Regions from separate parts of the Streptomyces sp. NPDC056161 genome, predicted to be linked through region 3. Evidence: predicted binding sites of a transcription regulator. Region 3 holds the regulator's gene; each other region holds the start of a gene.
The links. The regulator HrcA, encoded in region 3, represses chaperone genes, less so after heat shock. The targets are predictions, from matches to a motif close to TTNGCACTCNGNNNNNCNGAGTGCNAA.
Positions count from the first base shown of each region.

Region 1: a site for HrcA is predicted at 6,366-6,392, ahead of groES (co-chaperone GroES). Genes of this name have one in related genera too.
Region 2: a site for HrcA is predicted at 2,173-2,199, ahead of groL (chaperonin GroEL). Genes of this name have one in related genera too.

Region 1 is NZ_JBHJUV010000081.1:18,085-27,402, reverse strand. It holds gene ACFC09_RS42035 (WhiB family transcriptional regulator) at 1-213, shown strand, start outside; gene ACFC09_RS42030 (LysR family transcriptional regulator) at 759-1,658, opposite strand; gene ACFC09_RS42025 (MOSC domain-containing protein) at 1,739-2,419, shown strand; gene ACFC09_RS42020 (SDR family NAD(P)-dependent oxidoreductase) at 2,517-3,287, shown strand; gene ACFC09_RS42015 (ester cyclase) at 3,386-4,093, shown strand; gene groL (chaperonin GroEL) at 4,167-5,792, opposite strand; gene groES (co-chaperone GroES) at 5,911-6,219, opposite strand; gene ACFC09_RS42000 (polysaccharide deacetylase family protein) at 6,442-7,284, opposite strand; gene ACFC09_RS41995 (polysaccharide deacetylase family protein) at 7,281-8,216, opposite strand; gene ACFC09_RS41990 (methyltransferase domain-containing protein) at 8,322-9,318, shown strand, end outside.
Region 2 is NZ_JBHJUV010000030.1:51,298-60,615, forward strand. It holds gene ACFC09_RS26250 (hypothetical protein) at 1-81, opposite strand, end outside; gene groL (chaperonin GroEL) at 387-2,009, opposite strand; gene ACFC09_RS26260 (cold-shock protein) at 2,592-2,795, opposite strand; gene ACFC09_RS26265 (MoaD/ThiS family protein) at 3,231-3,506, opposite strand; gene thrC (threonine synthase) at 3,717-5,000, opposite strand; SAM riboswitch class I at 5,019-5,183, opposite strand; gene ACFC09_RS26275 (glucosyl-3-phosphoglycerate synthase) at 5,342-6,289, shown strand; gene ACFC09_RS26280 (trehalose-6-phosphate synthase) at 6,373-7,857, shown strand; gene otsB (trehalose-phosphatase) at 8,152-9,033, opposite strand.
Region 3 is NZ_JBHJUV010000045.1:54,135-63,452, reverse strand. It holds gene ACFC09_RS33335 (S41 family peptidase) at 1-2,268, opposite strand, end outside; gene ACFC09_RS33330 (hypothetical protein) at 2,413-3,045, opposite strand; gene ACFC09_RS33325 (16S rRNA (uracil(1498)-N(3))-methyltransferase) at 3,142-3,879, opposite strand; gene ACFC09_RS33320 (nitronate monooxygenase) at 3,876-4,994, opposite strand; gene dnaJ (molecular chaperone DnaJ) at 5,264-6,400, opposite strand; gene hrcA (heat-inducible transcriptional repressor HrcA) at 6,400-7,416, opposite strand; gene ACFC09_RS33305 (MBL fold metallo-hydrolase) at 7,590-8,312, shown strand; gene ACFC09_RS33300 (DUF3097 domain-containing protein) at 8,347-9,195, shown strand; gene ACFC09_RS33295 (Uma2 family endonuclease) at 9,173-9,318, opposite strand, start outside.

The DNA.
Region 1 (9,318 bases), on a different contig from region 3:
GCGGCTCGGAGCGCTCGCGAGAACTCGGCCAAGGAGGTCTGCATGAGGTGCCCGGTCCGTGCGGAGTGTGCGGCGCACGCGCTGGCCGTGCGCGAGCCGTACGGCGTCTGGGGCGGCCTGACCGAGGACGAGCGCGAGGAGCTGATGGGGCGGGCGCGGAACCGGCTGGTCTCGGCATCGTCGACCAGCGGTAATACCGCCCCGAACGCCTGAAGGAACGTTTCTTTAAATTGCATACCATTTTGCAGGGCCTGCGGTGTTCGCGGCGTACGCCGCGGTTGCCGTGTTCTCCGCACACTCTGCGTTCTCGGCACTCTCTGCGTTCTCGGCGTCCATCGCGCCGTCCCGGTGCCGTGGCACCCGTACGCCTGCCCGCGTCCGTGGCCGCACGACGCACGGGCGGCTCCCGCCCCTTTCGCCACCGCGTGACGCGGCCCGCACGGCTCGTCACCGCCTGACGCGGCCCACTCGATCCGTCCCCGCACGGCTCGTCACCGCACGGCCCGTCACCGCCTGACGCGGCCCACTCGATCCGTCCCCGCACGGCTCGTCACCGCACGGCCCGTCACCGCCTGACGCGGCCCACTCGATCCGTCCCGCACGACGCTGCCCGCCCGGTCCGTCCGGCACGACGCGGCCCGCACGGTTCGTCACCGCATGCAGTGCCCATCGCACCCGCCGCGCCCGCCGCCACGCAGCAGCCCCGCCGCGCCTCCTCCGCCACCGCGCCGCGCGGCCCGGCCGCCCCGTCGCGCCCGTCACTGCGGTCGCGCGGCCCGCTCCAACTGCTCCAGCGTCGCCGCCACCGCCGGCACCAGTGCCAGGTCGGGCAGGGTGAGAGCGACGATCTCCCGCCGGACCGCCGGCTCCAGCGCCACCGTGCGCGCGCCCCTCGGGCGCACCGACTCGATCGCCAGCTGTGGCAGGACGGCCACGCCCAGTCCGGCGCCGACCAGGCCGACCACCGCCGGATAGTCGTCGGTGGCGAAGTCGATGCGCGGGGTGAAGCCCGCGGCCGCGCACACCTGCGTCAACTGGCCGCGGCAGCGCGGACAGCCCGCGATCCAGGGTTCCTCGGCCAGGTCGCCGATGGCGACGCTCCCCGCGCGGGCCAGCCGGTGCCGCTCGGGCACCAGGGCGACCAGACGGTCCGTCAGCAGCGGGCGTACGACGAGGTCGTCCCACTCCTCGGCGCCCGCCGCGCCCGCGTACCGGAACGCCAGTGCCACGTCGCAGTCGCCCGCGCGCAGCAGCTCCACGGACTGCGGAGGCTCGGCCTCCTCCAGAGAGACCCGGGTCCCCGGGTGGGCGGCGCGCAGCGCGGCCAGGGCGGTGGGCACCAGGGTGGAGCTGCCGCTGGGGAAGGACACCAGGCGGACCCGGCCGGCCCGCAGCCCGGCGATGGCGGCGATCTCCTCCTCGGCGGCGGTCAGCCCGGCGAGGATCCCCGACGCGTGCCGCACGAGCGCCGCGCCCGCCTCGGTCAGCCGCATCTCACGGCCGCTGCGGACCAGCAGCGGGGTGCCGACCGAGGTCTCCAGGGCCTTCATCTGCTGGCTGACGGCGGGCTGGGTGCAGCCCAGTTCCCGGCCGGCCGCCGAGAACGAGCCGGTGGTGGCGACGGCGCGCAGGACGCGGAGATGACGGGCCTCGATCACCCTTCGAGCATAAGCCGCCCTTGGACCAGATGGCCAATATTGAGTCGACGCTTTGAGTGAGGGTGACGTAGCGTGGTCGCATGGAGCTTCTTTCGGTGAATCTGGGGCGCCCGAAGGCCGTCGGCTACACGGACCAGCCGGAGGGTTTGACGGGCATCGACAAGCGTCCGGTGGACGGACCGGTACGGGTGGCCGCGCCGGGCCCGAAGGGGAGCGGCGCGAGCGGGCTGGCCGGGGACGCGGTCTGCGACCTGCGCCACCACGGGGGCGACGACCAGGCGGTGTACGCGGTCGCGCGCGAGGATCTCGACGACTGGGAGCGCGAGCTGGGCCGGACGCTCGCCAACGGCGCCTTCGGGGAGAACCTCACGACGAGCGGCCTCGACGTCTCCGGAGCGCTGATCGGCGAGCGCTGGCGGATCGGCCCGCGGGTCGTACTCGAAGTCACCTGCGGGCGCATCCCGTGCCGGACGTTCCAGGGCCATCTGGGCGAGCGGGGATGGGTGAAGAGATTCACGCGGAAGGGTGCCCCGGGCGCCTACCTCCGGGTGATCGAAGCGGGCGAGATCCGGGCCGGCGATCCGGTGGAGATCGTGCACCGGCCGGACCACGACGTGACGGTCGCCGTGCAGTTCCGCTCCGAGACGACCGACCGGGAGCTGCTGCCCCGGGTGCTGGCGGCGGGCGCGGCCCTGCACCCGGAGTCGCTGGCCGACGCCCGCGCGTACGTGGCGAAGCACGGCGGCGGCCAGGGCGGCTGAGCGGCTGTCACGAGCGGCCCGCGCGCGGGGCGGCGCGGGAGCGAACGGCCCGGCGCAGGCAGCGCCCTCTCGCGCTCCGGGTAACTACTCTTGGGCCATGACAACGGCTCTGATTACGGGATCGACGTCGGGGATCGGTGCCGCGTTCGCGCGGCGGCTGGCGGCGGACGGGCATGACCTCGTCCTGGTGGCCCGGGACACCGACCGGCTGCGCGAGCAGGCCACCGAGCTGCACGACCGGCACGGCATCGAGGCGGAGGTGCTGACCGCCGACCTGTCGCAGGACCAGGGCATCGAGACCGTCGCGGCCCGGCTGGGCGACCGCAAGAGCCCGGTCGATCTGCTGGTCAACAACGCCGGCTTCGGCAACAAGGGCCGCTATCTCGACGTACCGATGACCGACGAGCTGCGCATGGTCAAGGTGCACGTCGAGGCGGTGCTGCGGCTGACGTCGGCGGCGGCCGAGTCGATGCGGGAGCGCGGACGCGGCGGGATCGTGAACGTGGCCTCGGTGGCGGCCTTCGTGCCGCGCGGCACGTACGGGGCGTCGAAGGCGTGGGTCGTGCAGTTCACCCAGGGAGCGGCCCGGGACCTGGCCGGTACGGGCGTCCGCCTGATGGTGCTGGCCCCCGGCTTCGTGCGCACCGAGTTCCACGAACGGGCCGGGATGCGCACGGACAGCATCCCGGGATGGATGTGGCTGGACGCGGACAAGCTGGTCGCGACGGCGCTCACGGACCTGGCGCGCGGCAAGACGTTGTCCATTCCGGACCCCCGCTACAAGACCCTGATGGGCCTGGCGAAGGTGGCCCCGCGCGGGCTGGTGGGCGGGATCAGCTCACGGACCCGCAAGTACGGCCCGCAGTGAGCACCCGGCGGGCCCGGTCGGACCGGGGGTGACGGGCACCGCCGTGGTGGGAAAATGGGCGTGACGGAACCGGACCCAGGGGGGCCGGAGGCGGCGTCATGACGTTCGTACAGCTCATCGAGTGCAGGACCAGCCGGTTCGACGAGATGAACCGCTTGCTGGACATGTGGGTCGAGCAGACCAAGGGGAAGCGGACCGCGACGTACGACCTGGTCGGCAAGGACCGGTCGGACGCGGCGCACCTCGTCGAACTGGTGGAGTTCCCCTCGTACGAGGACGCGATGCGCAACTCGAACCTGCCGGAGACGGACAAGGTCTTCCGGCAGCTGGTCGCCCTGTGCGACGAGCTGCCCACCTTCGTCGACCTGGACGTCGTACGGGAGGAGCCGCTGGGCGCGGGCACGGTGCACCGCTTCTTCGAGACACTGGCGACGGCGGGTGAGCTGCCGCCGCTGAACGACCTGCTCGACGAGGACGTGCACAGCCACGACCCGCTCAATCCGCAGGACACGATCGGGCTGGACTCGGTGCGGGCCGAGGTCGAGATGTGGCGGGCCGCCTTCGACGCCGCTTTCACCGTGCAGGACCTGATCGTCCAGGGCGAGCGGGCCTGCGCCCGCTGGAGCTGGCACGGCACGCACCAGGGGGAGTTCCTGGGGATCGCGGCCACCGGCCGGCGGGTCACGACGACGGGTACGACCGTCTTCCGGTTCGGCGCGAACGGGCGGATCGCCGAGACCTGGTGGCAGCACGACCAACTGGGGCTGATGCAGCAGTTGGGCGCGCTGGACCAGTTGGAGCAGTAGCGCCGCCGCGCCGGGCGACGCACGAGGGCCCGGCGCCCTCCCGGGTGCCGGGCCCTCGGTCGACCGACCGGTGTCAGTGGGCGTGGCCGTGGCTGTGGCCCGCGGCGGCGGCCGGCTCCTCTTCTTCCTTCTTCTCGACGACCAGGGTCTCGGTCGTGAGCAGGAGGGAGGCGATGGAGGCGGCGTTCTCCAGGGCGGAGCGGGTGACCTTCACCGGGTCGATGACGCCGGCCTTCACCAGGTCGCCGTACTCGCCGGTGGCGGCGTTGTAGCCGTTGCCCTTGTCCAGTTCCTTGACCTTGGAGACGATGACGTAGCCCTCAAGGCCCGCGTTCTCCGCGATCCAGCGCAGCGGCTCGACGACGGCGTTGCGGACGACCGAGACACCGGTGGCCTCGTCGCCGGACTTGCCGAGGTTGCCCTCCAGGACCTTCGCGGAGTGGACGAGCGCGGAGCCACCACCGGAGACGATGCCCTCCTCGACCGCGGCGCGGGTCGCGGAGATGGCGTCCTCCAGACGGTGCTTCTTCTCCTTCAGCTCCACCTCGGTGGCGGCGCCGACCTTGATCACGCACACGCCGCCGGCCAGCTTCGCGAGGCGCTCCTGGAGCTTCTCGCGGTCCCAGTCGGAGTCGGTGTTCTCGATCTCGGCCTTGATCTGCGCGATCCGGCCCTGGACGTCCGACTTGTTGCCGGCGCCGTCGACGATGGTGGTGTCGTCCTTGGTGACGGTGATGCGGCGGGCGGTGCCGAGCACGTCCAGGCCGACCTGGTCGAGCTTGAGGCCGACCTCCTCGGAGATGACGGTGGCGCCGGTGAGGATCGCCATGTCCTCCAGCATCGCCTTGCGGCGGTCGCCGAAGCCGGGGGCCTTCACCGCGACGGCGTTGAAGGTGCCGCGGATCTTGTTGACGACCAGGGTCGACAGGGCCTCGCCCTCGACGTCCTCGGCGATGATCAGCAGCGGCTTCGAGCCCGCCTGGATGACCTTCTCCAGCAGCGGCAGGAGGTCCGAGATGGCGGCGATCTTGCCCTGGTTGATGAGGATGTACGGGTCCTCCAGGACGGCCTCCATGCGCTCCTGGTCCGTCACGAAGTACGGAGACAGGTAGCCCTTGTCGAAGGCCATGCCCTCGGTGAAGTCCAGTTCGAGTCCGAAGGTGTTGGACTCCTCGACGGTGATGACACCGTCCTTGCCGACCTTGTCCATGGCCTCGGCGATCAGCTCGCCGACCTGCTGGTCCTGGGCGGACAGCGCGGCGACGGCGGCGATGTCGGACTTCTCGTCGATCGGCCGGGACGAGCTGTGCAGGTCGTCGGAGACGGCCTTGACGGCGGCGTCGATGCCCTTCTTCAGGGCGGCCGGGGAGGCACCGGCGGCGACGTTCCGCAGGCCCTCGCGCACCAGGGCCTGGGCCAGCACGGTGGCGGTGGTGGTGCCGTCACCAGCGATGTCGTTGGTCTTGGTCGCCACCTCCTTCACCAGCTGGGCGCCGAGGTTCTCGTACGGGTCCTCGACCTCGACCTCGCGGGCGATGGTGACACCGTCGTTGGTGATGGTGGGGGCGCCGAACTTCTTGTCGATGACGACGTTGCGGCCCTTGGGACCGATCGTCACCTTCACCGTGTCGGCAAGCTTGTTGACGCCGCGCTCAAGGGCGCGACGGGCGTCCTCGTCGAACTTCAGGATCTTCGCCATGGCAGCGGGAGCCCTCTCGGAAATCTGGGAGAAAAAAACGCTGCGCCCCGGGACGCCCGGCTTCTTATCGGTCGCGGGGGCCAGGGGCGCAGCTCACAGCAGGACTGCTCGGGGTGAATTACTTCTCGATGATCGCGAGCACGTCGCGGGCCGAGAGAACGAGGTACTCCTCGTTGTTGTACTTCACCTCGGTGCCGCCGTACTTGCTGTAGAGCACGACGTCGCCGACGCTGACGTCGAGCGGAAGGCGGTTTCCGTCCTCGAAACGGCCCGGACCGACGGCCAGGACGACGCCCTCCTGGGGCTTCTCCTTGGCAGTGTCCGGGATGACCAGGCCCGAGGCCGTGGTCTGCTCGGCGTCCAGCGGCTGGACCACGATGCGGTCCTCAAGCGGCTTGATGGCAACCTTGGTGCTGGCGGTCGTCACGATCCGACCTCCCCCTTCGGAGATCTCACGGGGTTGACTGTCTGAGGTGGCGACCAGGTGGATCCGTCGTCGCGGGTGCCGGACCTGCCCGTCGCGTTGTTGGCACTCTCCGGTGGGGAGTGCCAGAGCCGAGACTATGACTGCGATTAGCACTCGGTCAAGCGGAGTGCCAATTGGCGGCGGCGCGTCCTGCGGAGGTGGCCCCTCCGGCGCACGGCCGGATCACAGATAGTCCCCCAGCCGGCCGACCGTCAGGCCCTCGGACTGGATCCGCCGCAGCAGCCGCGTCGTGCGCTCCCTCAGCGCCGGCCCGGTGGACTCGTCGGGCCCGACCTGGATGATGTCGCCGGGTCGCAGGCGCCGCTCGCCCCGGGTGTAGTCCAGGGTGTCGCCGTTCATCGCGGCCCGCCACAGGACCACCGCCGCCACCCCGCAGTCGGCGGCGGCGCGCAGGGTCGTCGTGTCGTAGCTGCCGTAGGGCGGGCGGAAGAGGCGGGGCCGGATGCCGAACCGGGACTTGAGCTTGTTCTGCTGGCCGCAGATCTCGGCGCGCTGCCCGGCGTACGGCAGTCCGCGCATGGCCGGATGGTCGAGGGTGTGGTTCTCGATGCCGGCGCCCACCGAACGCAGCCGGGCGAAGTGGCCGTACCCCGGGCCGACGACGCTGTCGGTGAGGAAGAAGCTGACCGGCAGGCGCAGTTCACGGACCATGTCGACGAAGCGGGGGTCCCGCTCGGCGCCGTCGTCGTAGGTGAGGAAGACGACCTTGTCGGAGGTCGCGACGTGGTCGACGACCGGGGGCAGGGAGCCGCCGGCCGGGCCGGCCGTCCGGGGGCGTGCGGCGGGCGTGGGCGCGGGGGCGAGCGGGGCGCTCAGGCCCCAGTGGCGATAGGCATCCCCGGGGTCCGGGCGGTGCGACCGTACGCCCTGGGCGGCCTTCTTGCCGAGTCGTTCGATGGGGTCGACGGACTGGGCGCAGCCGGCCAGGAGCAGGGCGCAGGCCGCCACGACGGCGGTCGGCGTCCGGTACCGGGCCGCCGCCGCGGGCCGCCCCCGGCGCCTCACAGGTAGTCCTCCAGGCGTGCCACCGCGTACCCCTCGCGGGTGACCTTGTTCAGGAACCGCCGGACCATGTCGGTCATGCTGCCGTCCCAGTCGGAGCGGCCCCGGAAGTGGGTGAGCACGATGTCGCCGGGGTGCAGGCCGCGGTCCCACTCGCGGTACTCCCAGTGGTCGACGAAGACCTCCTCGTCCCAGATCGGCGCGTACTTGATCCCGCAGGACTTGGCGGCGAGCAGGGTGTCCCGGTTGTAGTTGCCGTAGGGCGGGCGGAAGACGGTCGGGCGCTTGCCGAACTGCCGCTCCATGATGTCCTGCATGCCGCAGATCTCCTCCTGCTGCTCCTGGAGGGACAGGCCGGGCAGGTAGGGGTGGTGGAGGGTGTGGTTGTTGAGGGTGATCCCCTGCGACTGCATCTTCCTGAAGTAGCCGTAGTCGTCCTTGGCCAGGTAGTCGCTGAGGAACGCGGTGTACGGGATCTTCAGGTCGCTCATCATGCGCAGGAACGCCGGGTCCTTCTCGGCGCCGTCGTCGATGGTGAGGAAGACGACCTTCTGCTTGGTGGGGACCGTGGTGAAGACCGGGGGCAGGTTCCACTTCTCCTGGTCGTCGACCTCGAAGCCCTCGCGCGCGGTGATCTGCGGCTTGTCCGCCGGGGGCCGCGGGGGCACGAGCGGGACCTCGTCCAGGCCCCAGCGCCGGGCGGCGGCAGCCAGGGTGGCGTGGTCGGTGGCGCGCCGGACGTCGTAGTCGTCCAGGCGCGGGGCGGGGGGCGCCTGGTGCGGCTGCCGGCCGGCGGCTCCGGCGCCGGCGCCCTCGCCCGCCGGCGCCGTGCAGCCGGAGACGACGGCGACGACGACGAGCAGCGCGAGGCCGCCCCGGACGGTCACCCTTCCGCGACGTACCCCATTTTTGTCATTTTGTACTACTAGTCGCATGGTGCCGGATCTTTGCAGGCACCGGGCGCCGATCCGGTCCGACACCGCCGCCGCAGGCGCAGCATCCACCGACTGGCCCACAATGACCCGGTGAACGACGCCCCGGTGAACGACCTGCTCCCCTTCCGCGCACTGCTCACCCCCGAGGGCCGCGCCGTCCTCGACGAGGTGCGCGGCACCGCACCGGCCGACGAACTGGCCGTGGCCACCCGGCTGCGCCGCGAGCACTCCCCCGGGCTGGTGTCGGCGGCGCTCGGCCAGGCCAGGCTGCGGCAGCGAGCGGCGGCGAAGTTCGGGGCGCCGGACGCCGAGCGGATGTTCTTCACGCCGGGCGGGGTGGAGCAGTCGACCCGGACCAGCGTGGCGACGTACCGGGCGGGGCGGCTGCGCGCCCTGGGCATCCGCTCCGTCGCCGACCTGTGCTGCGGCATCGGCGGCGACGCCATCGCGCTCGCGCGGGCCGGGATCCGGGTGCTCGCGGTGGACCGCGATCCGCTGACCGCCGAGGTCGCGCGGGCGAACGCGGCGGCCCTGGGCCTGGAGGGGCTGATCGAGGTGCGCGAGGCGGATGTCACCGAGGTCGACACCTCCGGCTGGGACGCCGTGTTCGTCGACCCGGCACGGCGGGGCGGCGGGCCGGGCGGGCGGCCCGGCGGCGGGCGGATCTTCGATCCCGAGGGGTACTCGCCGCCGCTGTCGTGGGCGCTCGGGGCGGCCTCGGCGGCACCCGCCGCCGCGCTGAAGGTCGCGCCGGGGATCCCGCACGAGGTGGTCCCGGACGGGGCCGAGGCCGAGTGGATCTCGGACGGCGGGGACGTGAAGGAGGCGGTGCTGTGGTTCGGCACGGGCGCGCCGGGCAGCGTACGGGCCACGCTGCTGCCGGGTCCGCGCACCCTGCTCGGCCGCGGGCTGCCGAATCCCGAAGTGCGGCCCGTGGGGCGGTACCTGTACGAGCCCGACGGCGCCGTCATCCGGGCGCACCTGGTGGCGGAGGCCGCCGCGGAGGTGGGCGGCGGGCTGATCGACCCGACGATCGCCTACGTGACGGCGGACGAACTGCGGGCGACGCCGTACGCCACCGCGTACCGGATCACCGACCGAC
Region 2 (9,318 bases), on a different contig from region 3:
CTCATAGGAACCCCCGGCATCGCTGTCTGCCGCCGAGCCGACAGATCTGGCCGGGGAGTAATCCCGCGCCCGCTCCACCATCCGAGAGTCACTCCTCCTGTGTTCGGGCATGTGACAGCGCAGAAGTCACCGCCGACTCCGACCGGCCCTACGCCCAGCTTCCACTTGCTCCAGTTTCTTCCACCTCCTGAAACGGCTGAAAATCACGACCGGTTCACCAGCCACGAGCCCTGGCCAGGGCATCTCGAACAGGACGACGTGACCCAGGTCGTGGCGGTCGCTTGGCCGCTTGCTGCCGGACAGGCCGCCGCAACGCCCGAGGGCGGCACCCCCCGTCACAGACAGGGAGTACCGCCCTCGGAAAAGGACAGGTGATCCGGGAAGGATCAGAAGTCCATGTCACCGCCCGGCATGCCGCCCGGAGCGGCCGCGGCGGCCTTCTCCGGCTTGTCGGCGATGACGGCCTCGGTGGTGAGGAACAGCGCAGCGATGGAGGCGGCGTTCTGCAGCGCGGAACGCGTGACCTTCGCCGGGTCGATGATGCCCTCGGCGACCAGGTCGACGTACTCACCGGTCGCGGCGTTCAGACCGTGCCCCGGGGTGAGGTTGCGGACCTTCTCCACCACGACGCCGCCCTCAAGGCCGGCGTTGACGGCGATCTGCTTGAGCGGGGCCTCCAGGGCGAGCTTGACGGCCTGCGCGCCGGTCGCCTCGTCGCCGTCCAGCTCCAGCTTCTCGAAGACGCTGGTGGTCTGGAGCAGGGCCACGCCACCGCCGGCGACGATGCCCTCCTCGACGGCCGCCTTGGCGTTGCGCACGGCGTCCTCGATGCGGTGCTTGCGCTCCTTCAGCTCCACCTCGGTGGCGGCACCGGCCTTGATGACGGCCACGCCGCCCGCGAGCTTGGCCAGGCGCTCCTGGAGCTTCTCGCGGTCGTAGTCGGAGTCGCTGTTCTCGATCTCGGCGCGGATCTGGTTGACCCGGCCGTTGACCTGCTCGGAGGAGCCGGCACCGTCGACGATGGTGGTCTCGTCCTTGGTGATGACGACCTTGCGGGCGCGGCCCAGGAGGTCCAGGGTCGCGTTCTCCAGCTTGAGGCCGACCTCCTCGGAGATGACCTCGCCGCCCGTGAGGATGGCGATGTCGCCGAGCATGGCCTTGCGGCGGTCGCCGAAGCCCGGGGCCTTGACGGCGACGGACTTGAAGGTGCCGCGGATCTTGTTGACGACCAGGGTCGACAGGGCCTCGCCCTCGACGTCCTCGGCGATGATCAGCAGCGGCTTGCCCGACTGCATGACCTTCTCCAGGAGCGGGAGCAGGTCCTTGACGGAGCTGATCTTGGAGTTGGCGATCAGGATGTACGGGTCGTCCAGGGACGCCTCCATACGCTCCATGTCGGTCGCGAAGTACGCGGAGATGTAGCCCTTGTCGAAGCGCATGCCCTCGGTGAGCTCAAGCTCAAGACCGAAGGTCTGCGACTCCTCGACGGTGATGACGCCTTCCTTGCCGACCTTGTCCATGGCCTCGGCGATCAGCTCGCCGATCTGGGTGTCGGCGGCGGAGATGGAGGCCGTGGAGGCGATCTGCTCCTTGGTCTCGACGTCCTTCGCCTGCTCCAGCAGGGCGGTGGAGACGGCCTCGACGGCCTTCTCGATACCGCGCTTCAGGGCCATCGGGTTGGCACCGGCGGCGACGTTGCGCAGGCCCTCCTTGACCAGGGCCTGGGCGAGGACGGTCGCGGTGGTCGTACCGTCACCGGCGACGTCGTCCGTCTTCTTGGCGACTTCCTTGACCAGCTCGGCGCCGATCTTCTCGTACGGGTCCTCCAGCTCGATCTCCTTGGCGATGGAGACACCATCGTTGGTGATCGTGGGGGCGCCCCACTTCTTCTCAAGGACGACGTTGCGGCCCTTGGGGCCGAGGGTGACCTTGACGGCGTCGGCGAGCTGGTTCATACCGCGCTCAAGGCCGCGCCGCGCCTCCTCGTCGAACGCGATGATCTTGGCCATGTGAAGTGGTCCCTCCAGGACTGGGGGTGATTCCAACGGACCGCGCCCGCGCCCGCGACGGACGGCTCACCGGCCTCGTGGTTCCTTGCCCCACCCGGCCTGCGGGCCTCACCGACCCGGTCCTTCATTGTCACTCTCACCTTCAGAGTGCTAACGCCAATGATTAGCACTCGGGTGGGTCGAGTGCAAGGCGCGCCCGCGAAGCGGGCTCCAAGGGGTGGTGGTCGGGTGACGGGTGGGAGCAAGGCGCGCCCGCGAAGCGGGCTCCAAGGGGTGGTGGTCGGGTGACGGGTGGGAGCAAGGCGCGCCCGCGAAGCGGGCACCGAGGGGTCCGAAGGGGAGAGCGGTCGGCTTCCGGCGTGCCGGGGGTGCGTCAGCCGTGCGCGAACACGCGTCGGCGCGCGCCCGTACGGCGACGGGAGCGGGCAACGGGGAATCAGGTGCCGGAACAGGTGCCGGAACAGGCGCCGGGAACAGGTGCCGGGACGGCGCCGGGAACGGATGACGACTCCGGCGCAGGACATAAGGACATGGCGAAGGACCCGTACCCGTAAAGGTGCGGGTCCTTCGCGACAAGAAAATTCAGGCGGTGACGCGAACCATGTCGGCCTGCGGGCCCTTCTGACCCTGCGAGATCTCGAACTCGACCCGCTGGCCCTCTTCCAGGGTGCGGTAGCCGTCCATCTGAATGGCGCTGTAATGGACGAAGACGTCCGCACCACCGTCGACCGCGATGAAGCCGTACCCCTTCTCCGCGTTGAACCACTTGACGGTGCCCTGAGCCATGCCTAACTCCCCTATTACTGGCCCTTGCACAGATCCACACCTCGCGGACCCGGGTCAGACCTCACCCCCCAAGGTTTGGGGGCGTGCGCCGGAACGCGTCGACCGCGGCTGAATGTATCTGTCCAACTGCCGTCTGCAACAGGTCAATCGGACGAGAAATCTGGACGTACCCGGTCGGGAATCTCCCGAGAATTCACCAGAATTCAGGGCAAGTCGGGCCTCATAAAAGGAGTAAAAGCCACAAAAAACGCGCACAGATTGGCGACTTCTTGCGGGGCGCGCGGAATGATTTCCAGGGACCGCGCCCCGGGCGTGGGGCTCGCGTTCCCCAACTCTACCGCGCTCAACCCCACTGAATTGCCCCCTCCGCTTCTCTCACGGAGGGGGCGATCCGATGAACAGTCGGTGACAGGCGTAACCGAAGGTAACGAGGGGTCAGCCGCCGGCCACGGCCGGGATGATGGAGACGCCCGCGCCCTCCGGGGTGACGGTCTGGAGGCCCTGCTCGAAGCGGACGTCGTCGTCGTTCACGTACACGTTGACGAAGCGGCGCAGTTGGCCCTGGTCGTCCAGGACCCGGGCGGCGATGCCCGTGTGGTTCTTCTCCAGGTCGGCGATCACCTCACCGAGGTTGGCGCCCTCGGCGCTCACCTCGGCCTGACCTCCGGTGTAGGTGCGCAGAATGGTGGGGATACGAACGGTGACGCTCATGCGGTGTGACCTCCGGTCGGGTGCACAGGTGGTGCGGCGGGGAAGGGGAGTGACGGGCTCCGCCGGCTCGCGGCGCGCATACGACCTCGGATGCGGCCTCGGACGCGGACTCGGTCAGGACCGGCCGACGGCGCGCCGCCGTTCATGCGGAACCGCCAGTCATGCGGAACCGCCGGTCATACGGAGCCGCCGGTCATGCGGAGCCGCCGGTCATGCGAGGCCGGCCGCTCGGAAGGAGTCCAGGTTCGGACGGATGGTGGCGGTCAGGCCGGTGCCGGCCACCGCGTCGAGGGTCTTGAGGCCGTCGCCGGTGTTGAGGACGACCGTGGTGAGCGCGGGGTCGAGGACGCCGTTCTCGATCAGCTTCTTCGCCACGCCGACGGTCACCCCGCCGGCCGTCTCCGCGAAGATGCCCTCGGTCTGCGCCAGCAGCTTGATCGCGTCGACGATCTGCTCGTCCGTGACGTCCTCCACGGCGCCGCCGGTGCGGCGCGCGATGTCGAGGACGTAGGGGCCGTCGGCCGGGTTGCCGATCGCCAGGGACTTGGCGATGGTGTTCGGCTTCTGCGGCCGGACCACCTCGTGTCCGGCCTTGAACGCGGCCGACACCGGCGAGCAGCCCTCGGCCTGCGCGCCGAAGATCTTGTAGGGCCGGTCCTCGACGAGACCCAGCGCGATCAGCTCCTTCAGACCCTTGTCGATCTTGGTGAGCTGGGAGCCGGAGGCGATCGGGACGACGATCTGGTCGGGCAGCCGCCAGCCGAGCTGCTCGCAGATCTCGTACGCCAGGGTCTTGGAGCCCTCCGCGTAGTACGGCCGCAGGTTGACGTTGACGAAGCCCCAGCCCTCGCCGGCCGGGTCGCCGATCAGCTCGGAGCAGAAACGGTTCACGTCGTCGTAGGTGCCCTCGATGCCGACGAGGTCACCGCCGTAGACCGCGGCCATGACGACCTTGCCCTGCTCCAGGTCGTGCGGGATGAACACGCAGGAGCGCAGGCCCGCGCGGGCGGCGGCGGCGCCGACGGCTCCGGCCAGGTTGCCGGTCGAGGAGCAGGAGAGGGTGGTGAAGCCGAAGGCGCGCGCCGCCTCCAGCGCCTGGGCGACCACCCGGTCCTTGAAGGAGTGGGTCGGGTTGCCGGAGTCGTCCTTGACGTACAGGCCGCCGGTGACGCCCAGCTCGCGGGCCAGGTTGTCGGCCTGGACCAGCTTGGTCCAGCCGGGGTTCAGATTCGGCTTCTCGGCCACGTCCGCGGGGACGGGCAGCAGCGGCGCGTAGCGCCAGATGTTCGCGGGTCCCGCCTCGATCGTGCGGCGCAGTTCCTCGGTGTCGTACGCCGAGTAGTCGTACGCGATCTCCAGCGGGCCGAAACACTCCTCGCAGGCGAACACCGGGCCGAGCGGTACCCGGTGACCGCATTCGCGGCAGCTCAGGGCAGCGGCGGGGCCGAGGTCGACGGTCGGGTTCGTGGTGCTTGCAACGGTCTGCACAGCCATGTGAGGCGAGGCCCTTTCTCCTCATCTTCCCCACGACGCATCTCGCCGTGAGACGGAATTGGCACCTTCCCGAGCCGGGAGCCTCGCGAGAACGATCGGATTGCGCTGCGATCAGTACGAGTACCGACTGGAGGGTTGCCGGGGCTTCATCGGGCCGTGTCCCTCTGCCCCTCTGGATGAGCTGTATGCGGTTGTGTACACCGATGACCCCCGACATGCGATGGTCATCCGCGTTGTTCAAGACTGTAACCGAAGGCCAGGACAGTTGAGATAGTCGTCCGAACCGCGAGATGGGTCACACACGCACCTGGTGTGATCACGACAGTGAGGAGCCGCCGACCGTGCTGGAAGAAGTGGAACGCTGGCTGGCCACCCGCTCCTGGTCCGTGACCGATCGACCGCTGCACAAGATACTCGCCGCGAAACAACGCACCGGCCTGTCGGTCTCCGTGGTCCTGCCCGCGCTCGACGAGGAGGCGACGGTCGGCGCCATCGTCGCCGCCGTCCGGCACGACCTCATGCTGCGGGAGGTGCCGCTGGTCGACGAGATCGTCGTCGTCGACTCGGGATCCACCGACCGCACCTCCGAGGTGGCCGCCGCGGCGGGCGCCCGGGTGGTGCACCGCGACGACATCCTGCCCCGGCTGCCCACCGTCCCCGGCAAGGGCGAGGTGCTGTGGCGCTCGCTGCTGGTCACCAGCGGGGACATCGTCTGCTTCGTCGACGCCGACCTGCGGGACTTCTCCTCCGACTTCGTCACCGGGATCGTCGGCCCGCTGCTCACCGAGCCGGACGTCGACCTGGTCAAGGCCATGTATGACCGCCCGCTGGCCGGCGCGGCCGGGCAGGGCGGCCGGGTCACCGAGCTGATGGCCCGCCCGCTGCTCAACATGCACTGGCCGCAGCTGGCCGGTTTCGTGCAGCCGCTCGGCGGCGAGTACGCGGCTCGCCGCTCGCTGCTGGAACAGCTGCCGTTCCCGGTCGGGTACGGCGTCGAGCTGGGCATGCTGGTCGACGCCCTGCACCTGGTGGGCCTGGACGCGCTCGCCCAGGTCGACGTGGGTGTGCGCAAACACCGGCACCAGGACGGGCAGGCGCTCGGCCGGATGGCCGCGGCGATCTACCGCACCGCCCAGCTGCGACTGGCCCGCGGACACCTGGTACGGCCGCGCCTCACCCAGTTCGAGCGGGGCGAGGACGGTTTCGAGCCGCACACCCACGCGGTGGACACCGAGGAACGGCCGCCCATGGTGGAGATCGCCGAGTACGCGCGGCGCCAGGTCGCGTGAGCAAGAGAAACTGGCCGTATACGACCGCTGACTGGCCGCAACCGTACGTTTGAGCGTTTCCGGGCCGGGCTAGGTTGAGGCGTATGGCTTCCACGCAGGGTGCTGCCCAGGTGCTGGTCGCGTCCAACCGCGGCCCGGTCTCGTACGGCGTCCGGGAGGACGGCTCGCTGGCCGCCAGGCGGGGCGGCGGCGGGCTGGTCTCCGGGCTGTCGGCGATCGGGCCCGAGGCGGGCGCGCTGTGGGTGTGCTCGGCGCTGTCCGACGGCGACCGGGAGGCGGTGCGGCGCGGTGTGGGCGAGGACGGTGTGCGGATGCTCGCGGTCCCGGCCGACGTGCACGCGGACGCGTACAACGGCATCGCGAACTCGGTCCTCTGGTTCGTCCACCACATGCTGTACCAGACCCCGCTGGAGCCCGTCTTCGACGCGGAGTTCCGCCGCCAGTGGGCGTCGTACGAGACCTACAACCGGGCGTTCGCGGAGGCGCTGGCCGAGGAGGCGGCCGAGGGCGCCGCGGTGCTGGTGCAGGACTACCACCTGTGCCTGGTGCCGGGCATGCTGCGCGAGAAGCGGCCGGATCTCAGGATCGGGCACTTCTCGCACACGCCGTGGGCGCCCGCGGAGTACTTCCGGATGCTGCCGGACGACATCAGGTCACAGCTGGTGCGGGGGATGCTGGGCGCGGACCGGCTCGGCTTCCTGACCTGGCGCTGGGCGCGGGCGTTCATGGAGTGCGCGCAGGCGGCGGGCCCCGGCGTGCGGCGGTTCGGGGCGTTCGGGGCGGAGGCGGAGGCGGAGGCGGAGGCGGGGCCGCGGGGTCTTGAGCACGCGGCCGGTGGCCAGGTGTCCGCCCGCAGGACCGTCGTCGACGTGCACGGCCTCGGCGCCGACCCCGAATTCCTCCGCGCCCGTTCGCACGAGGCGGACGTCGAGGAGCGGATGGCCGCCCTGCGCGCGGAGATCGGCGCGGGACGCCGGACGATCGTGCGGGTGGACCGCACCGAGCTGTCGAAGAACATCGTGCGCGGGCTGCTGGCATACCGGCAGCTCCTCGACGACCACCCCGATTGGCGCGAGCGGGTCGTGCACGTGGCCTTCGCCTATCCCTCCCGGCAGGACCTCGCCGTCTACCGGGACTACACGGCCGAGGTGCGGCGGCTCGCCGAGGAGATCAACTCCCGCTACGGCACGCCGGGCTGGACCCCGGTCGTGCTGCACGTCAAGGACGACTTCGCCCGCTCGCTGGCCGCCTACCGGCTCGCCGACGTGGCCCTGGTCAACCCCATCCGGGACGGCATGAACCTGGTCGCGAAGGAGGTGCCGGTCGTCTCCGACAAGGGCTGCGCGCTGGTGCTCTCCCGGGAGGCCGGGGCGTACGAGGAGCTGGGCGAGGACGCGCTCGCCGTCAACCCGTACGACATCGGGGACACGGCGGACGCCCTGCACCGGGCGCTCAGCCTGCCGGCGGACGAGCGGGCGGAACGGACGAAGCGGTTGGCTGCCGCGGCGGTGGCGTTGCCGCCCGGCCGGTGGTTCCTGGACCAGTTGGACGGGTTGCGGGCCGGCTGAGCGGTTGGCTGCGCCGGCCATGGCGGGAGTGTCGTCGTGCTTCGGCTGCGGCCGGGAGGTGGCTGGTCGCGCAGTTCCCCGCGCCCCTTAAAAGGGGCGTTGCCATCGGCCCGGTGAGGGCCGTACCCGGGTCCCTCCCGGGGGTGCCCCCGTGCTCCGGCTGCGGCCGGGACGTGGCTGAGCGCGCAGTTCCCCGCGCCCCTCAGAAGGGGCGTTGCCACCCGGCCCGGTGAGGGCCGTACCCGGGTCCTTGAAGGGGGTCGGTTGATCGTGTGTCTGTTGGGGGGCGGTCGGTCAGGGTAGGTGTGTGGACAGGGTCCTCAGGAGTCGTACTACGCCCGCCGGGCCGTCCACCACCAGGTCGGCGCGTTCGGCGAGTTCCGTCACCTCGGTGCTGCCGCTGCACACCAGCAGGCCGGGTACGCCGTCCGAGCGGAGTTCGTCGACGGCCGCGAAGGCGGGCAGGTCGCCGAGGTCGTCGCCGCCGTACAGCACGGACCGGGCACCGATCTCCCGGACGTACTCCAGCAGGGCGACGCCCTTGTCCATGCCGGGTGGGCGGAGTTCGAGGACCAGACGGCCGGGTTCGACGATCAGGCCGTGCCGGGCGGCGAGTTCGGCGAGCGGACCGCGCAGGGCTTCGAACGCGGCCTGCGGGTCCTCGGCACGCCGGGTGTGCACGGCGACGGCCCGCCCCTTCTCCTCGATCCAGGTGCCCCGCCAGGCGCCGATCCGGTCGAGGAAGCCGGGCAGTTCGGCGCGGACGCCGGCGACACCGGGGTGCGGGGCGGGGGCGCTGACGGTGCCGCTGACCGCGTCCCAGCGTTCGGCGCCGTAGTGGCCGAGCACGACGAGGTGTTCCAGGCCGGGTACGCCCGCGAAGCCGCCGTGCCGGACCGCCACTCCGGCGGGGCGTCCGGTGACCACCGCGACGGCGGCCACCTTCGGGGCGAGGGCGGCGAGCACGGGCACGGCGTCCGGGTGGGCGCGGGCCTGCTCGGGGTCGGCGACGATCGGCGCGAGCGTCCCGTCGAAGTCGAGCCCGATCACCGCGGTGCGCGGCCCTTCGAGCAGAGCCGCGAGCCCGTCCCGCCCGGCCCGGGTCACGGGCGTGGGGAGCGCGTCCTGGGGGTCGGTCGAGTCCGTCGAATCCGTCGAATCCGTTGGGTTGCCCATACGGCGACCCTATCCACGCGGGGCGGCGCGCACGCATGACAACGGGGGCCCCTCGGATCAGGGGTTCCCTCAGATCAGGATTCCTTCAGGTCAGGGTTCCCTTAGGTCAGGATTCCTTCAGGTCAGGATTCCCTCAGGTCAGGATTCCCTCAGGTCAGGATTTCCCTCAGTTCAGTAGGACCGGGGTTCTCTCGGGTCGGGGTGGGGGAGTTCGTCCTGAGTCGTCGGCGCAGCCGGGCCGGATCGACCGCGTTCACGGCTGTCTTCCCGTCCAGCTCCGAGCCC
Region 3 (9,318 bases):
GACGCGCCAACTGCCGTCCGGGTGCCGGGAGACGTCCGCGCCGAGCAGGCCCTGGCGGGCGCCGGCGCCGTAGCCGCCGCGCGGTGTGACGTAGGCGTGCGAGGTGCCGAGTTCGCCCTGCACCTCCCACAGCAGGTCGACCAGGTCGTCGTGGGTGGCGACCCGGGCGAGGACCGGGCGGTAGCGGTCGAGGACGCCGGCCCAGTCGACGCCGCCCAGGTCGGGCCGCCAGAACTGGTCGCGCATGATGCGGCCGGCCTCGTCGTACATCTGCCGCCACTCGGCCGCCGGGCGCACCGTCTGCCGCACCCGGCCGAGATCGACGGTGACGCTGGTGTCGCCGTCGTCGTCGTGGCCGGCCCGCCGGTCGCTGGGTACGACCCTGAGCCGGTCGTCGGTCCACAGCAGGACGCGTTTGCCGTCGCCGCTGACCTCGAAGTGGTCGGCGTCGGCGGCCAGGTGCTCGATGCGCTGCTGGACGAGGTCGTAGCGCTCCAGTTCGGTCTTCGGGTCCGGGTCGTCGGGTGTGGCCCGGGTGGCGCCGAGGACACCGCGCACCGGGTGGCGCAGCCACAGCACGCCGTCCTTGGCGGCGCGCAGGTTGGAGTAGCGGGCGGCCTCGACCGGGAAGGGGACGATCCGGTCGGCCAGTCCCTCCAGGTCGATACGGGTGGCCGGGGCGCCCTCGCTGTCGGGGGTCTCGTCCCGGTCGGGGGTCTCGAACGGCCGGCCGTGCCGCTGCGGCCCGAACGGGGAGGGCGTGGTCGCGGCCAGGGTGATCAGGTGCGGGCGGTCGCCGACGACGAAGGCCAGGTCGAAGACGTGCTCGTCGTAGACCGGGTCGAAGGACCGGTTGGACAGGAAGGCGAGGTGTTTGCCGTCGAGGGTGAAGGCGGGCGCGTAGTCCCGGAAGCGCAGCGGGGTCGCCTCGGTCACCGACAGGTCGGTGGTGTGGGCGAGGCGCAGCTGGGACAGGGGGTGCGGGCCGGGGTGGGACCAGGCGAGCCAGGCCGAGTCGGGTGAGAAGACCAGCCCGGACACGTCGCCGTCGGCGCTGCGGTCGACCTCGCGGATCTCGCCGGTCTCCCGCTCGACGAGCAGCAGCCGCCCGTCGTGCACGGCGACGGCGGCCCGGCTGCCGTCGGGTGCCATGGCCAGTTCCAGGACCCGGCCCAGCTGTCCCGCGGCGAGCCTGCGGGGGACGGCACCGGGCGTGATGCCGGTCGCGGGCGCGAACTCCAGGGCGTCCTCGCCCTCGGCGTCGGTCACCCACACCGCCCACTCCTCGCCGTCCGCGCGGAAACTGCGCGGCAGCCGGGCGCGCACGCCGGACTCCGCGGCGAGGGCGCGGGCGGGGCCGGAGCGGTGGGTGACCCAGTGCACGCCGCCGCGCACGCAGACCGTGCTGCCGCGCCCGGTGTGGTCGGGGGACGCGGCCCCGAGCCAGCGGGCGGCGTTCACCGGGTACGGCTGGAGGTCCAGGCCGGGCCCGCCCAGCCGGATGTCGAGCCGCCGCGGTTCGGCGCCCGCCAGGTCGTCGAGGAGCCACAGTTGACCGGCGCTGGAGTAGACGACCCGGGTGCCGTCGGAGGCGGCGTGGCGGGCGTAGAAACCGTCGAGGGGGGTGTGCCGGCGCAGCTCGGAGCCGTCGGCGAGGGAGGAGTACAGCGCGCCGGTGCCCTCGTGGTCGGAGAGGAAGGCGATCCGGTCCCCCACCCACAGCGGGTACTCGATGTTCCCGTCCAGGTCCTCGTGCAGCCGGACGAACTCCCCGCCGCCCGCCCGGTCGCCGTCCCGGTCGATCCACAGCTTGCCCGCCGTACCGCCCCGGTAGCGCTTCCACCAGGCGGCCTCGCGGCCCATCGGCGCGGACAGCAGGACGGTGGCCGGTCCGAACGCGACGTCGCCGACGGGCCCGTACGGCAGGGTGTCGGCGGGTCCGCCGTCCAGCGGCACGGCACGGGCCCAGCTGCGGCGCAGGCTCGGCTGGCCCTGGGTGCTGAGCGCCAGGACCCGCCCGTCGGGCGTCCAGCCGCGCACCTGGGTGCGCGCGCTACCCCAGTGCGTCAGCCGCCGCGCCGGTCCGCCGGCGGCGGGGGCGACATGCACCTCGGGGGCGCCGTCGCGGGTGGAGGTCCAGGCGACGGCGGTGCCGTCGGGCGAGATGCGCGGGTGGGTCACCGGTACGTTGTCGGCGCTGACCCGCCAGGCCCGGCCGCCGTCGAGCGGGGCGAGCCAGACGTCGTCCTCGGCGGTGAAGGCGACCAACTCGCCCCGGAGATGGGGAAAGCGCAGATACGAAGACCCTGGGGGGACGTCGGCCGAACCCGCCGCGCTCGCCACGTCCGTCGATATGGACTCAGTCACCCGGTCACCCTATGCAGCAAGCGCCGCCGATGGACGTGGTTCGGATCACTTGCCCGCGACGGGCCGGCATCTCGGGTCGGTCTCGCACCACACGGTACGGGTGACGGTCACGGTGACCGTGGGCGCGGGCCGCGGCCCGCCCGGGGGGCGATAGGTGGCGGACGGGGGACGGTAAGTGACGGACGGAGGGCGGTAGGTGACGGGCGGGGTGTACGGGGGGCCGGGGGTGGCGTCGCAGTCGCCCAGACCGCTGACGTGGAACCGCTCCTTGCCGTCCACCGCGGCGACCAGGTCGCCGCGCACGCACGCGCCGCCGACGGCCCTGGTGATCCGGCCGACGACGGTGATCGTCCGGCCGTCCTTCGTCCGGCCCTGGCAGTCGACGGAGACGACGGTGGTCTCGGTGGCGGCGGGGGTCCGCGCGCCGGCCGGTGCGCCGGCCGGCGTGCCGCGGCCCGGTGTGGCGTCACCGCCGGTGCAGGTCAGCCAGCTCACGTCGACATGTTCCCGTTCGAGCCGGGCCGTCGCGGTCCAGTCGGTGGTGTAGGCGGCCGTCGCGCTGTTCAGGCCGCCGGGCTGACAGGCCGCCGCGCCGCCCACGGCCAGCACCGCGAGCCCCGCCACGGCCCCCGCCCGCGTACCGCGCAACCCACACCGAATCAGCCTGAATGCCCCCATGCAGGGCAGAGTGCCATCGACTACGGCGGCGCGGTAGGCCGTTGACGGCCAGTCACCTGTACGTGTGAGACCGCTCCGGGACGGCCGGGGCGGGGGTCAGGACCAGCGGCCGGTGCGGCCCAGCAGCAGGGCCGCGGCGGCGGTCCCGGCGGTCGAGGTGCGCAGCACCGTGTTCCCGAGGACGTACGGCTCGGCGCCCGCCTGCGCGAAGACCGCCAGTTCCTCCGGGGAGACGCCGCCCTCGGGTCCGACGACCAGCACGATGTCGCCCTCGGCGGGGAGTTCGGCGGTGGCCAGCCGTTCCCGGCCGCTCTCGTGCAGCACGGCGGCGAAGTCGGCCGCGGCGAGCAGCGCGGCCACCTGCTTGGTCGTCGCCGGTTCCGCGACCTCGCAGAAGCGCACCCGGCGGGACTGCTTGCCCGCCTCCCGGGCGGTGGCCCGCCACTTGGCGAGCGCCTTCAGGCCCCGGTCGCCCTTCCACTGGGTGATGCAGCGGGCGGCCTGCCAGGGGACGACGGCGTCGACGCCGACCTCGGTCATGGTCTCCACGGCCACCTCGCCCCGGTCCCCCTTGGGCAGCGCCTGGACGACGGTGATCCGGGGGGTGGCCTCCGCTTCCTCCGAGACCGAGGTCATGTGGACGATCAGCCGGTCCTTGCCCTCGGTGTCGATCACCTCGCACACGGCGTACCGTCCGGCGCCGTCGGTGAGGACGACCTCCTCGCCGGGGCGCAGCCGCTTCACGGAGACCGCGTGGCGGCCCTCGGGCCCGTCCAGGACGTACCGGTGGCCGTCCGGGCGGAAGTGCTCGACGACGAAGACCGGGGCCGTCATCGCAGGTCGCCTCCGGCTGACAACGCTGTCCGGGCGGCGGCGAGTTCGGCCGCCAGGATCTCGACCAGTTCCCCGGCGGGCAGGTCGCGGGCCATCCGGTGCCCCTGTCCCGCCCACAGCGCCATGCCCTGCGCGTCACCGGCCTTGGCGGCGGCCTTGCGCAGCGGCGAGGTCAGGTGGTGGACCTCGGGGTAGGCGGCGGGAGCGTACGGGCCGTGCTCGCGCAGGAACCGGTTGACCAGGCCGCGGGCGGGCCGCCCGGAGAAGGCCCGGGTCAGCTCCGTACGGGTGAACAGGGGGCTGGTCAGGGCCTGCTTGTGCAGGGCGGACGCGCCGGACTCGGGGGTGGCGAGGAACGCGGTGCCGAGCTGGGCGGCGTCCGCACCCGCGGCGAGGACCGCGGCGATCTGCGTGCCGCGCATGATCCCGCCGGCCGCGACGACCGGGATGTCCACGGCGTCGCGGACCTGGGCGACCAGGGAGAGCAGTCCGAGGCCGGAGTGGTCCTTCTCCGGGATGTCGCGATGGGTGCCCTGGTGGCCGCCGGCCTCCACGCCCTGGGCGATCACCGCGTCGGCGCCGGACTGCCGCACGGCCTGGGCCTCCTCCGCGGTGGTCGCGGTGACCAGGGCGAAGGTGCCGACCCGGTGCAGCGAGTCGATGACGTCCCGGGCCGGGACGCCGAAGTGGAACGACACCACCGGTACCGGGTCGTCGAGCAGCACGGCGAGCTTGGCCTCGTAGCCGTCGTCCCGGCCGCTGTCCGGGTCGCCGAGTTCGATCTCGTACCAGGCGGCCTCGCCGGCCAGTTGCTGTGCGTAGATCTCCACCGCGGCGGACGCATGCCCGGCGCCCGTCGCCGTGGTGCCGCCGGCGTTCGCGCCGGGGAATTCGGGCTGGGGCATGAAGAGGTTCACCCCGAAGGGGCGGCTCGTCAGCCCCCGCATCTGCTTGATCTCCTGGTACATGCCGTCGGCGGTCTTGTACCCGGCGGCGAGGAAACCCAGCCCACCGGCCTCGGACACGGCGGCGGCGAGCTGCGGGACGGAGACACCGCCCGCCATGGGGGCCTGCACGATCGGATGTGGGCAGAGATCGGTCAGCGCGGAGGACATGACGGCATGTTGTCACGTCCTCCGAACAAGTCCGAATCCGGCCTTGGCTTGGCATAGGCCATCGGCAACGGACGGTCACCGGCCGTCGGCGGCTCGCGCCGGCGGCCGACGAACGCGTCCTGAGACCGGGAGAACACCCCCTGCCGCCCGGGGTGACGGGCTCCCTCCCGGAGGCCGCCGCCCAGGCCCCCGGCAGGGGAGCCGGGCAGCCCGGGAACGGTCGTTCAGCTCACTCGGCCCGCGCGGCCCGCACCGTCGTCGGGCCCGTGTCAGCGGCCGTTGAACGCGTCCTTCAGCCGCGAGAACAGGCCCTGCTGACCGGGCTGGAACTGGCCCAGCGGACGCTCCTCGCCGCGCAGCTTGGCCAGCTCGCGCAGCACCCGCTCCTGCTCGGGGTCGAGCTTGGTCGGGGTCTGCACCTCGACGTGCACGATGAGATCGCCCCGGCCGCCGCCCCGCAGATGCGTCACACCGCGGTTGTGCAGCGGGATCGACTGACCGGACTGGGTGCCAGGACGGATGTCGACGTCCTCCAGGCCGTCCAGGGTCTCCAGCGGCACCTTGGTGCCGAGGGCCCCGGCCGTCATGGGGATGGTCACCGTGCAGTGCAGGTCGTCGCCGCGCCGCTGGAAGGTGGAGTGCGGCAGCTCGTGGATCTCGACGTACAGATCGCCGGCGGGGCCGCCGCCGGGGCCGACCTCGCCCTCGCCCGCGAGCTGGATACGGGTGCCGTTGTCGACGCCGGCCGGGATCTTCACGGTCAGGGTCCGGCGCGAGCGCACCCGGCCGTCGCCCGCGCACTCCGGGCACGGGGTCGGCACGACCGTGCCGAAGCCCTGGCACTGCGGGCACGGGCGCGAGGTCATGACCTGGCCCAGGAAGGACCGGGTCACCTGCGACACCTCGCCGCGCCCGCGGCACATGTCACACGTCTGGGCGGTGGTGCCCGGCGCCGCGCCCTCGCCGTTGCAGGTCTTGCAGACGACGGCCGTGTCGACCTGGATGTCCTTCGTCGTGCCGAAGGCCGCCTCGTCCAGCTCGACCTCGATCCGGATCATCGCGTCCTGGCCGCGGCGGGTGCGCGAGCGCGGCCCGCGCTGCGACGCCGTGCCGAAGAACGCGTCCATGATGTCGGAGAAGTTGCCGAAGCCACCGGCCCCGAAGCCGCCCGCGCCGGCCCCGCCGGACTGCGAGAGCGGGTCCCCGCCGAGGTCGTAGACCTGCTTCTTCTGCGGGTCCGACAGCACCTCGTAAGCGGCGTTGATCTCCTTGAACCGCTCCTGCGTCTTCGGATCGGGGTTGACATCCGGGTGCAGCTCGCGTGCGAGCCGTCGGAAGGCTTTCTTGATCTCTTCCTGCGACGCGTCGCGGCGCACGCCGAGAACGGCGTAGTAGTCCGTGGCCACTACGACTCCGCCAGGATCTGTCCGACGTACCGTGCCACTGCGCGTACCGCTCCCATCGTTCCCGGGTAGTCCATGCGGGTCGGTCCGACCACGCCGAGCTTGGCTACTGCCTCGCCGCCCGAACCGTAGCCGACCGACACCACGGACGTGGAGTTGAGTCCCTCGTGGGCGATCTCGTGGCCGATGCGCACGGTCACGCCCGGATCCTTCGCCTCGCCCAGCAGCTTGAGGAGCACGACCTGCTCCTCCAGCGCCTCCAGGACGGGCCGGATGGTGAGGGGGAAGTCATGTCCGAAGCGGGTCAGATTGGCGGTGCCGCCGATCATCAGCCGCTCCTCGTTCTCCTCGACGAGCGTCTCCAGGAGGGTGGAGAGCACCGTCGAGACCGTACCGCGGTCCTCGGCCTCGAAGGCGTCCGGCAGGTCCTCGACCAGGTTCGGCACGTCCGAGAAACGACGGCCCGCGACACGGCTGTTGAGCCGCGCGCGCAGATCCGCCAGGGACGTCTCGCCGAACGGCGCCGGGCAGTCGATCATCCGCTGCTCGACCCGGCCGGTGTCCGTGATCAGCACGAGCATCACGCGCGCGGGGGCGAGCGCGAGCAGTTCCACGTGCCGCACGGTCGAACGGGTCAGGGACGGGTACTGCACGACCGCGACCTGCCGGGTCAGCTGCGCGAGCAGCCGCACGGTCCGGGCCACCACGTCGTCGAGGTCGACGGCGCCGTCCAGGAAGTTCTGGATGGCGCGCCGCTCGGGCCCGGTCATCGGCTTGACGCCCGCGAGCTTGTCCACGAACAGCCGGTAGCCCCTGTCGGTGGGGATCCGCCCGGCGCTGGTGTGCGGCTGGGCGATGAACCCCTCGTCCTCCAGCACCGCCATGTCGTTGCGGACCGTGGCCGGGGAGACACCGAGGTTGTGCCGCTCGGTGAGGGCCTTCGAACCCACCGGCTCCTCGGTGCCGACATAGTCCTGGACGATGGCGCGCAGCACCTGGAGTCTGCGTTCACTCAGCATCTCGCGCCCACCTCCAGAAAGTCGTCCCCGCGGCCTTTCGGGTCTTTCGCCTGGCACTCTGTGCAGGGGAGTGCCAGCGTCCCCGGGGCCAGTGTACGGCCGTGGGGTACGCCCCGGGCAAGGCTGGTCACGTCCGTTCGTACCCGGGGACTCCCGGACGCTAGCGTCGCCGTATGAGGGCGACTTGGGAAGAGGCGGGCTGGGAGCGGGTGGCCGCCGGGGTGGGCCGGTGCCGGCTGCCGGGGTGGGACTGCACCGCCGGACTGGTCCTCGGAGAGGGCACGGCGCTCATGGTGGACGCCGGGTCCGGCCTGGCGGAGGGGGCGCGGCTGCGGGCACGGGCCGGGGAACTCGCCGGTCACCGTGTGACGCATCTCGCGCTCACCCACCCCCACTTCGATCATGTCTTCGGCGCCCCGGCGTTCCCGGACGCGGAGGTGTACGCGGCCGCCGGTGTGGACGCGGTGTTCACCCATGAGCGGGACGCACTGCGCCGGGACGCGGTCGACAACGGCCTGGACGCGGCGCTCGCCGCCGAGGCGGCGGCCGCCCTGGTCCGCCCCCGCCACCTGGTCCGGGGCGAGTGGCCGCTGGACCTGGGCGGCGGCCGGCGGGCGGTACTGGCGGTCGTGGGCCCCGGCCACACGGCCCATGACCTGGCGGTACTGGTCCCGGGCGAGCCGGCGGTGGTCTTCTGCGGCGATCTGGTGGAGGAGTCCGGCGAGCCGCAGGCGGGCCCGGACGCCGTGCCGTCCCGCTGGCCCGCGGCCCTGGACCGGCTGCTCGCCCTGGGCGGCGCGGACGCGTTGTACGTGCCCGGTCACGGAGCGGTGGTGGACGCGGGGTTCGTCCGCGCGCAGCGGGACGCGCTGGCCGCGCGGTTCGGCGTGTCGTGATCGCCCGTCCGCGCTTTCTCCTATCGTCATCCGAATGCGCCCACCCGCCTCGGGCCCTTCCGGCCCGCGCCCCCGCACGTACTCACCGGATCTGACCCCGCCCTGGAAGAAGTCCCGGCCCGTGCCCGAGGTCCCGGCCGAGCCCGGTCTCGTGGTGGAGGAGCCCGGCACCGGCTTCTGCGGTGCGGTGATCCGCTGCGAGGCGGGCACGGTGACCCTGGAGGACCGCTTCGGCAAGCACCGCGTCTTCCCGCTCCAGCCGGGCGGCTTCCTGCTGGAGGGCCGGGTGGTGACCCTGGTGCGTCCGTCGGCGGCGGCTTTGGCACGGCCCGCCCGTACGGCGTCCGGTTCGGTCGCCGTCCCCGGCGCCCGCGCGCGGGTGGCCCGCGCGGGGCGGATCTACGTCGAGGGCCGGCACGACGCGGAACTGGTCGAGAAGGTGTGGGGTGACGACCTGCGCATCGAGGGCGTGGTGGTGGAGTACCTGGAGGGCGTGGACGACCTGCCGTCCCTCGTGGCCTCGTTCGCGCCGGGACCGGACGCGCGGCTCGGCGTCCTGGTGGACCACCTGGTCCCCGGCACGAAGGAGTGGCGGATCGCACAGGCGGTGACGAGCGAGCACGCGCTCGTGGTCGGGCACCCCTACATCGACATCTGGGAGGCGGTGAAGCCGTCCGCCCTGGGCATCGCCGGGTGGCCGAAAGTACCGCGCGGGCAGGACTGGAAGACGGGGGTGTGCCGGGCGCTGGGGTGGCCGGAGAACACGGGGGCGGCCTGGCAGGGGATCCTGTCGCGGGTGCGGTCGTACAAGGATCTGGAGCCGCAACTCCTGGGCAGGGTCGAGGAACTGATCGACTTCGTCACGGATAGCGATGGGGCCTGACGCCGGGAAATGTGCCGAAGTCGTGCGTGTCCAGTTCGAGACCCAGAACCTTCAGCGGCAGCGGGTCCCCGAACTTCACGATCTCCTGGCTCCGATAATCGGCGTCCTCGCCCTCGCCCGCGG